DNA from 3 places in the Caballeronia sp. SBC1 genome. Region 1 is predicted to be linked to each of the others. Evidence: predicted binding sites of a transcription regulator. Region 1 holds the regulator's gene; each other region holds the start of a gene.
What was found. Region 1 encodes HrcA, which represses chaperone genes, less so after heat shock. Its sites were predicted from a motif close to TTAGCACTCNNNNNNNNNGAGTGCTAA; they were not measured.
Positions count from the first base shown of each region.

Region 2: a site for HrcA is predicted at 1,857-1,883, ahead of rpoH (RNA polymerase sigma factor RpoH). Genes of this name have one in related genera too.
Region 3: a site for HrcA is predicted at 1,615-1,641, ahead of SBC1_RS14290 (co-chaperone GroES). Genes of this name have one in related genera too.

Region 1 is NZ_CP049156.1:577,531-580,806, forward strand. Features, by position in the region: gene SBC1_RS02540 (NAD kinase) at 1-473, opposite strand, end outside; gene hrcA (heat-inducible transcriptional repressor HrcA) at 708-1,724, shown strand; gene hemH (ferrochelatase) at 1,974-3,041, shown strand; gene SBC1_RS02555 (RNA-binding S4 domain-containing protein) at 3,061-3,276, shown strand, end outside.
Region 2 is NZ_CP049156.1:380,661-383,936, forward strand. Features, by position in the region: gene cyoC (cytochrome o ubiquinol oxidase subunit III) at 1-297, shown strand, start outside; gene cyoD (cytochrome o ubiquinol oxidase subunit IV) at 298-630, shown strand; gene rpoH (RNA polymerase sigma factor RpoH) at 865-1,800, opposite strand; gene SBC1_RS01695 (acyloxyacyl hydrolase) at 2,185-2,751, shown strand; gene SBC1_RS01700 (nuclear transport factor 2 family protein) at 2,798-3,193, shown strand.
Region 3 is NZ_CP049156.1:3,236,076-3,239,351, forward strand. Features, by position in the region: gene groL (chaperonin GroEL) at 1-1,135, opposite strand, end outside; gene SBC1_RS14290 (co-chaperone GroES) at 1,244-1,534, opposite strand; gene SBC1_RS14295 (DUF2242 domain-containing protein) at 1,894-2,697, shown strand; gene SBC1_RS14300 (D-(-)-3-hydroxybutyrate oligomer hydrolase) at 2,923-3,276, opposite strand, start outside.

The DNA of each region.
Region 1 (3,276 bases):
AAGCCGCTCCGATTCACCACCACGTCATTGAACGCCAGCGCGTGATAGATCGGCCGGCCGTCCCGGACAATGCGCGCTTCCAGCAAGGTCCGCTCTTCGCGCTCGAAACTGCCGGCGAGCATTTGCGGCACGAGCTCATGCATTTCGGCCAGCGTGATGTCCGTGATGAAACCGAGCCGTCCGTGATTCACGCCAATCAGCGGCGTGCGATACGGCGCGAGCTGCCGCCCAATGCCGAGCATGGTGCCGTCGCCGCCGAGCACGACCGCCACGTCCGCGCGCGCGCCAATTTCCGGCGCGGTCAAGGCGGGGTAGTCGGTTACGCCAACGTCATGCGCCGTTTCCGCTTCGAACACGACGTCGAAGCCGCGTTTCGCAATGCACGCGGCGAGCGCCGTCAGCGGCTCCCTGATGCCGGGCGTATTGTTGCGCCCCACGAGCGCGACAGTCTTGAATTGGGTACCAATTTCCATGCCGGCATTACACCATAGGTGAGTGTCGAAAAGAACCGCGCGCCATGTCCGTGACGCCCTGGGTCGTCCTCTGGGTTGTCCTGTATACGCTAAGCCTCGGGCGGGAGGGGGAATTGTCGCTAGAATGGGTATGGATCATGAATTGATGACCGGTGAATGACAAATTAACGTCAGCCGTCGTCGCCCTATTTGGTGTGCTCGCTGTTTCCTTACACGTTGAGCTAAAATTTCCCCATGCTAGACCCACGTGCCCAGACCCTCCTCAAGACGCTGATCGAGCGTTACATCGCCGAAGGTCAGCCGGTCGGTTCCCGCACGCTGTCGCGTTATTCGGGACTCGAGCTCAGCCCGGCCACCATCCGCAACGTCATGTCGGACCTGGAGGACCTCGGGCTGGTGGTGAGCCCGCATACGTCGGCGGGGCGGATTCCCACGCCGCGCGGCTACCGGCTCTTCGTGGACACCATGCTCACCGTCGAAACCACCGACGACGAAGCCATGACCTCCGCCGTCAAGATCAAGCTGCAAGGCGGCGAGCCGGCGAAGATCGTGGCGGCCGCGGCGAGCGTGCTGTCGAACCTGTCCACCTTCGCTGGCGTCATTCTCACGCCGCGCCGCAGTCACATGTTCAAGCAGATCGAGTTCATGCGCCTGTCCGACAAGCGCATCCTGCTGATCATTGTGACGCCGGAAGGCGACGTGCAGAACCGCATCATGGCGACCCAGCGCGACTACTCGCCGTCGCAGCTCACCGAGGCGTCGAACTATATCAACGGGAATTTCGCCGGTTTGTCCTTCGACGAAGTACGCCGCAGACTGCGCGAGGAAATCGACGCGTTGCGCGGCGACATGACCTCGCTGATGCAGGCAGCGGTGGCCGCGAGCGTCGACGAAACGGATCAAGGCGACACCCTGCTGATTTCGGGCGAGCGCAACTTGCTGGAAGTGGCGGATCTTTCCTCCGACATGGCGCGGCTGCGCAAGCTTTTCGACGTGTTCGACCAAAAGACGAGTCTCCTTCAATTACTCGATGTCTCGAGCCACGCGCAAGGCGTGCAGATTTTTATCGGCGGCGAGTCGAATCTCGTGCCGATCGAGGAAATGAGCGTGGTGACCGCGCCCTATGAAGTGAACGGGAAGATTGTGGGTACGCTCGGGGTGATCGGACCCACGCGGATGGCGTACAACCGCGTGATTCCCATTGTTGATATCACCGCGCGCCTGTTATCCCTCTCGCTCAGCCATCAATAGGCCCGTGCGAGCGGCTTCCAGATTGGTTTCCAATCAGCCGCTCGCATGAAGCCGTCCACATTGAGCCGTCCACATTAAGTCGTCTGCCGGGGCGGCCCGCAAAATGCTGCAAATCTGTTCGGCAGACAACCCATCTTGCCTTGCCCCAGCCCCGTGCACCACTCGGCCGTTCGGCCGATGTTGCGTTCCGAAACGCGCCGCTATAATGGGTTTCACTTACTTACACAGGCTTCACAGCCCCTTTCCTCCATGCGCTACGACCTCGAGTTGCCTTCGCAGCCATCCGCTTCGCATCGCGTCGCGGTGCTGCTGATCAACCTCGGAACGCCAGACGCGCCCACGCCCAAGGCCGTGCGCAAGTACCTCGCGCAGTTCCTGTCGGACCCGCGCGTGGTGGAAATTCCGGCGCTTGTGTGGCAAGTGATCCTGAGGCTGGCAATCCTGCCGTTTCGCAGCCGTGCGTCGGCGAAAAAATATGCCCAGGTATGGCTACCTGAGGGCTCGCCGCTGCGGGTCTATACGGAGAAACAGGTGGAGGCGTTGCGGCGCTTGTTCATGGTGAACGACTATCACGTGATCGTGGACTACGCCATGCGCTACGGAACGCCTGACATTCCGGCCATGATGAATCAACTCAAGCTGGAAGGCGCCGAGCGCGTGCTGCTTGTTCCCATGTACCCGCAATATTCGTCTTCGACCACGGCTACCGCGTTCGATGACGCGTTCAGCGCCTTGCGGCACGTGCGTAATCAGCCCGAACTGCGCACTATCCGTCAATACGCCGACCATCCGGCCTATATTGGCGCGCTGGCCGAGCAGGTGCGGGACTATTGGCGGCATCACGGCCAGCCGGACTTTGCGGCGGGCGACCGGCTGGTGCTGAGTTTCCACGGGGTGCCAAAGCGCACCATGGATCTTGGCGATCCGTATCATGATCAGTGTCAACAGACCGGCTCGTTGCTCATGGCTGCGCTCGGCTTGTCGCCGGTCGAGTGCCGGGTGACATTCCAGTCTCGTTTTGGCCGGGCAGAATGGCTGCAGCCTTATACCGCGCCCTCGCTCGCTGAACTCGGAGCGGCGGGCGTGAAGCGAGTAGACGTGTTCTGCCCTGGGTTTACGTCGGATTGCCTGGAAACGATCGAGGAAATCGGTATGGAAGTGCGTGATGAATTCCTGCATGCAGGCGGCAAGGAGTTTCACCGGATTCCCTGCCTGAATGCATCGCCGGCCTGGATCAAGGCGCTGGGCGAAATTGTTGCGCAACACCTGCAAGGCTGGCCGGTTCAGGTGCCGCATACGCTGAGCGCAGTAGCATAGACCACCTTATTGACCACTCGTGAACTACCAGATATCAACCGACTCCAGCGCGCGCCTTCGTATCGATAAATGGCTGTGGGCAGCGCGCTTTTTCAAAACGCGCTCACTGGCGAGCGACGCCGTCGAGAAGGGCCGCGTGCGAATTGGCGGCGCGAATGTGAAGCCGTCCAAGGACGTACGCGTCGGCGATCTCGTGGAGATCGAGATTGAACACGTGCTCTGGCAAGTGAACGTC
Region 2 (3,276 bases), 200 kb from region 1:
CTGGGTGCTGTGTTTATCGTGCTGGAAATCCACGAGTTCAGCATGCTGATCGCGCAGGGTTACGGACCCGATCGCAGTGCGTTTTTGTCGGCGTTCTTCACGCTGGGCGCAACGCACGGCTTGCACGTGACGGTCGGCCTGATCTGGATGGCGGTCCTGGCCATCCAGGTGATCGGCAACAAGAAAGTCACCCAACGCGATCTGACGCGCCTCACGTGTCTCAGCCTCTTTTGGCACTTTCTGGACATCGTGTGGATTTGCGTCTTTACCTTTGTTTATCTGACGAGCGTCGTATAAATGGCAAACGCACATTCAATCGATACCGGCGCGGGCCACGGCAGCGTGCGCTCGTATGTCATTGGCTTCGTCCTGTCGGTCGTGCTCACGGCCGCCGCTTTTGGACTGGTCATGCAGCAAGCGTTGGGGCCGACAGAGTCGGTCATCGCCATCGCCGTGCTCGCGTTTATCCAGATCCTCGTGCATCTGGTGTTTTTCCTGCATATGAACACGTCTTCATCGCAGCGATGGAACCTGCTCTCGCTCGGATTCGCCGTGCTGGTGGCGGTGATTCTGATCGGCGGGACGTTGTGGGTGCTGCATAACGTCGGCGCGCACATGATGTCGCGCTAAGTCGCAGAGGGTCTGCTGGCTGAACGCCAAGCGGCGCCAGAGGGAAACCTCTGGCGCCGCTTTTTCATTGGTGCGTGTCAGGTACGTCGCATATAAGCAAATCGAGCGAATCGCGCAGGCAAAGAAAAGCCCGCCGTCTTTCGACGGCAGGCTTTCAACTCTTCTCTACGCACCGCTTATGAATTTCTCACGAATCGCTAAAAACTCAAGCGGCGAATCTCCTGTGCTAATCGCTCAAGCGTACTCGTGCAGCGCCGTGCGCATTTTCTTCATTGCGCTGGCTTCGATCTGGCGAATCCGTTCCGCCGATACCCCAAACTCGTCAGCAAGTTCATGCAGCGTCTTGCCACCCGAGCCGTCGTCTTCCACTTCGAGCCAACGCGCCTGAACGATCCGGCGGCTGCGTTCGTCGAGCGATTCGAGCGCGGTCGACAACCCCTCGCTTTGCAGCTTGTCGAACTGACGCGACGCCAGCACGTTGGTCGGCTCATTGTGCGAGTCGGCCAGATATGCGATAGGCGCATACGATTCCTCGCCGTCGTCGATCTGACCTTCCAACGCGATGTCTCCGCCTGAAAGACGCGTTTCCATCTCGGAGACTTCCTCGCGCTTCACGTTCAGTTCTTTCGCCAGGCTATCAACCTCACCCGGCGTGAACGCGTTGTGGCCGGTCTTGTGGCTGCGAAGGTTGAAAAACAGCTTGCGCTGCGCCTTCGTGGTTGCCACTTTCACCGTGCGCCAGTTGCGCAGGATGTACTCGTGAATCTCAGCCTTGATCCAGTGCATGGCATACGACACCAGCCGCACGTTCTGTTGCGGATCGAAGCGCTTCACGGCCTTCATCAGGCCGATATTGCCTTCCTGAATCAGGTCGGCGTGGGGTAGCCCATAACCCAAATAATTGCGGGCAATCGATACCACCAGGCGCAGGTGCGACAGCACGAGCTGACGCGCGGCGTCCAGGTTGTCGTTCTCACGGAATTCGGTGGCGTACTGACGTTCTTCCGACGGCGTTAGCATCGGGATCCGGTTGACAGCCGAAATGTAGGCGTCGATGTTGCCGATCTGGCCAGTCAACATGGACGACTGCGCAAACGTCAGCGCACCTGCCGAAGCGGCCTTGGCCGGCGCCGAGTGTCCAGTATTCGGGAGGGTCATCGCATTGGTCACGCTTGTGTGCTCCTTATCAACAAAAAACCCGATGAGAAACCGGGTTAGCCACGATATTAGCACTCTGCCATTTCGAGTGCTAAGGATTAGAGAGCCCTTGTGTGTCCAAGTTCCCATACGCTATTAGAATCAACGCTCCAATAGCCAATAAGTGCTTTCCCGGACTGTTGCACACCGCGAAACGGTGTCACTGTCAAACTTACCGAAAGAAATTTGCAAGATTTCGCACGATTTACGCGCTAATCAGGATTCGACGAAACTTAACTCCGTGTTTCGCCCGTTCAGCAGAACTCTTCCGAGCAGTTTTTTGAGACCGTCTCTAAAATGACGGCTTGCTGCGTTGGTGGCGAGCCCATCTTGTGAGAATCCAGCCGCGGAGTATTCATGCAGAAAAACAAAAGTGTCTGGCAAAAGCGCTCTTTCTACGGTGCCTTGTTTGGTGCGCTGGTCTTGGCTTCGGCCGCTGCCCACGCTGATCAGTTCGGCGTACAGATTGCCGGCGGGGTTGCCGACCATGACGTCCGGAAGGCAGATGTCGGTGCGGTCTGGGACCCCAACTGGACCTGGTGGGAAATCGGCGGTTTCCACTTCACTGTTGTGGGCGAAGCGCACGTGGCCTACTGGGATATTCGCGAAAGTCAGGCTTCGAATCCGGGCATCTGGGAATTTGGTCTCACCCCGATGTTCCGCTTCATCAAGAGTTCCGGATGGTTTCGGCCCTACGTGGAAGCCGGTGTAGGCATACGGCTCCTGTCACATGTTCGCGAGACCGAGACGCGTACCTTCTCTTCGGCCTTTCAGTTCGCCGATGTCGTGGGCGTAGGGGCTCAATTCGGCGCACATCAAAACTATCAGGCAGGCTTCCGGTTTCAGCATTTATCGAACGGCGGTATCGAACACCCGAATCCTGGTATAAATTTCAGCCAGATATATTTGCAATACAACTTCTGACGGGGACCGCGTCCATCGGTTCCTCTAGCGCGAAAGGAATCGACAGATGCCGGCACAACCTATCGATACGCCCATCGAGGCGATCCGCGAACTCGAGCGCGAGCGTTTCCGTGCGATGGTCGACGGTGACGGCGAACTGCTGGACGCGCTGCTGTCGGAGAACGCCAGCTATGTTCACACCAATGGCAAGCGCGAGACGAAGCGTCAGTTTATTGATGCGATCATGGCGGGGCGCCGGCGCTATCGGCAGATCGAGATCCAGTCGCAGGATGTGATACCGGGCGGACGGGACACGTGGATCGTTTATGGGCGCGCGTTGCTCGAGATGGAGTCGAAGAACGGCGCCTTGCTGTTTCCCATCGCGTACACGGCCATTCATATTCAGGTCGATGGGCAATGGCAGTTGCTCGCGATGCAGGCAACACGCGTGGCGCTGGATTAGCACCGGTTCGACGCCGTTCGGTCGGGCGTCGCGGTTCGGCCGGCGGATCGGCGCCTTGTGAGCGCCGGTCGCCATGCTGATAC
Region 3 (3,276 bases), 1.4 Mb from region 1:
TCACTGCAACGCCGCCAGCCAGCTTGGCGACACGTTCTTGCAGCTTTTCACGGTCGTAGTCCGACGTAGCTTCGTCGATTTGCGTGCGAACTTGCTTAACACGCGCTTCGATGCTTGCAGCTTCGCCAGCGCCGTCGATGATCGTAGTGTTTTCCTTCGCCACTTCGATGCGCTTAGCCGAACCCAGCTCAGCCAGCGTTGCCTTTTCCAGCGTCAGGCCGGTTTCTTCAGCAATCACTTGACCGCCGGTCAGGATTGCGATGTCTTCCAGCATGGCCTTACGACGATCGCCAAAGCCCGGAGCCTTCACAGCAACGGTCTTCAGGATGCCGCGGATGTTGTTCACAACCAGCGTTGCCAGAGCTTCGCCTTCCACATCTTCAGCGATGATCAGCAGCGGACGGCCAGCCTTCGCAACTTGTTCCAGGATCGGGAGCAGGTCACGAATGTTCGACACCTTCTTGTCGTGCAGCAGCACGAACGGGTTTTCGAGGATCGCGGTTTGCTTTTCCGGCGTGTTGATGAAATACGGCGACAGGTAGCCGCGGTCGAATTGCATACCTTCAACCACGTCCAGCTCGTCTTCCAGCGACTTGCCGTCTTCAACCGTGATCACGCCTTCCTTGCCGACCTTGTCCATTGCTTCAGCAATACGGTCACCAATCGACGAATCGCTGTTAGCCGAAATCGCGCCAACTTGAGCGATTTCCTTGTTCGTCGTGCAAGGCTTGCTGATCTTGCGCAGTTCTTCAATAGCAGCGGTCACTGCCTTGTCGATGCCGCGCTTCAGGTCCATCGGGTTCATGCCCGATGCAACGTACTTCATGCCTTCGCGGACGATCGACTGGGCCAGAACCGTAGCCGTGGTCGTGCCGTCGCCGGCGTTGTCGCTGGTGCGGGAAGCAACTTCCTTCACCATTTGCGCGCCCATGTTCTGGAGCTTGTCTTTCAGTTCGATTTCTTTAGCGACCGAAACACCGTCCTTCGTGACCGTCGGGCCGCCGAAGCTGCGTTCCAGAACCACGTTACGACCCTTCGGGCCCAGCGTGACCTTGACCGCGTTGGCCAGGATGTTCACGCCTTCAACCATCTTTGCACGGGCGATATCGCCAAATACGACTTCTTTAGCTGCCATATTCAAACTCCTTGATTCGTTTCAGTTTTTGGCCTTTTCCAGGCCGGGCGAGAGTCGCATGAGCGCGGGTCGATCGCACCGGCTGGAAGGCCGCAGGCTTGAAGGTGATTACTTGACCAGAACGGCCATGATGTCTTCTTCGCGCATCACGAGCAGTTCATTGCCGTCGACCTTGACGGTCTGACCAGCGTATTTACCGAACAGCACGCGGTCGCCCACTTTGACGTCGAGGGCGTTTTGCGTACCCTTGTCATCGCGCTTGCCCGGGCCGACGGCCAGGATTTCGCCCTGATCCGGCTTTTCAGCTGCAGCGTCGGGGATGATGAGGCCCGAGGCAGTCTTGGTTTCCTGATCCAGACGTTTGACGATGACGCGATCGTGCAAAGGACGAAGGTTCATACACACTCCTCTCTTAACTGAGACTATAAAAACGCGGGAAACCCGTCCGACGACCCACAAAGCCACCGGCCGGAAAACTGTTAGCACTCTCGTGCGACGAGTGCCAAGTATATGGCACACCGATCGGTAATTTCAAGAAGGGATATCGGCGAGGGACGAGAAATAGATGTGTTACGAGCGGCGGCGGGGCTGCGGCGGGATTGAGCCGCCTACGAAAACCGTCTGCGGTACGGGATTCAGGCCATATCGGCTGCGTGGAGTTCTTGCCCATCTCCATAATTTCCTGCTTTTTACGTCGACACGCGCGGCGCACTACAATCTACGCCACCGATGTCCTTCGTTTCATCCAGCCGCCCGTCATGCAAAACCCGCTTTCCCGCCTTTCACTCGCCCTGCCCCTGCTCGCCCTCGCCGCTTGTGGGGGCAACGCCACGCCCACGCCCAGCTACCAGGCCGAAATGTTCTCGACGGGCGCGAGCCCGTTCGCGCACAACTACGACGCCACCAGTCAGGAAACCTGCGAAGCCTCGCGCCGAGCGCTGCTGAGCCAGGGTTACGTGACGACCATGCCGCAGCCCGATACCATCGATGCCACCAAGAACTTCCAGCCGGCGGCAGATACGCACGTGGTGGTGTCGTTTCATGTCGTCTGCACGGCGGGCGAGAACGCGACCAATACGAGCATCGCGTATGTGAATGCGGTGCAGGACGGCTATACGCTGAAGAAAAGCGATACCTCGGCCAGCGTGGGATTGAGCGTGCTCGGCTCGCTCTCGCTGCCGATCCGCTCGAACAGCGACTCGATGGTAAAAATCTCCAGCGAAACCGTGCCGGCAGGCAAGTTCTACGATCGCTTTTTTAGTTTGGTCGGGCACTATTTGAAGACCGTGCCGCGCAGCTCGCCCATTCCTGGCGAGAACGTCAGCAGCCAGGCGCTCGCGCCATCGCTGATCCTGAATTCGCCGGACCTCACGCCAACACCTATTGTCGTGCAGACGCCAGCCGCGAGTTCGGCCGCTCGCGCGGAGTTGAACGCCAGCGCCGCTAAACCACCGCCAGCGGCGAGTGCTGTTCCAGCCGCCAGCGCCACGGCGGTGACCGCGGCTACCTCAACGGCTAGCCCGGCTTCCGCGCCGGTGGCGGCATCGGCGACTACCCCTTAAGCATTCGAACATAGTTGCCGTCCGGTGCGTTCATGTTGTCGCCAAAGTACGCACCGGGAGTCGCCACGTTATCAATCGAAGATAGCGGCTGGATTATCGAAAAATTGCAGTCAGCGACGCGCCAACGGCCGCCAGTTCAGCGGCCGCGCTTCGACTCATCGCAGATCGGATCTCGGCCAATACCCTCATCGGCCAGCCTTTGATCGGCGAGATGTATGCCTCGCTTCAGTTCGGCACATTCACTCCGCCGCCGCCAAACGTGATCGCGTTCGCCCCGGGCGACGCGGAAATCGCCGGTAAATTGTTCACCGACAAAGCCGGCGCAGCCCCCGGCGTACCACCCCGCGCCACCGTATGCACGACCTGCGACGGCGGCAAAGGCGCCCCGTTCTTCAAATGCGCCCACATCAGGTTCAGCGCCTGCAGGTTGTAGTACTGCAACGGCACGAAGCGCGTATCAAAGCCCGCGACGCTCAGGAACGCATCGAAATGCTGGCCGTTCGTGATCTCGTAAAAGGACAAATTGCTGGAATTGCCTTCGGCCAGCTTGTTCATCGCGGCGTACGGGCGCGACGCGTG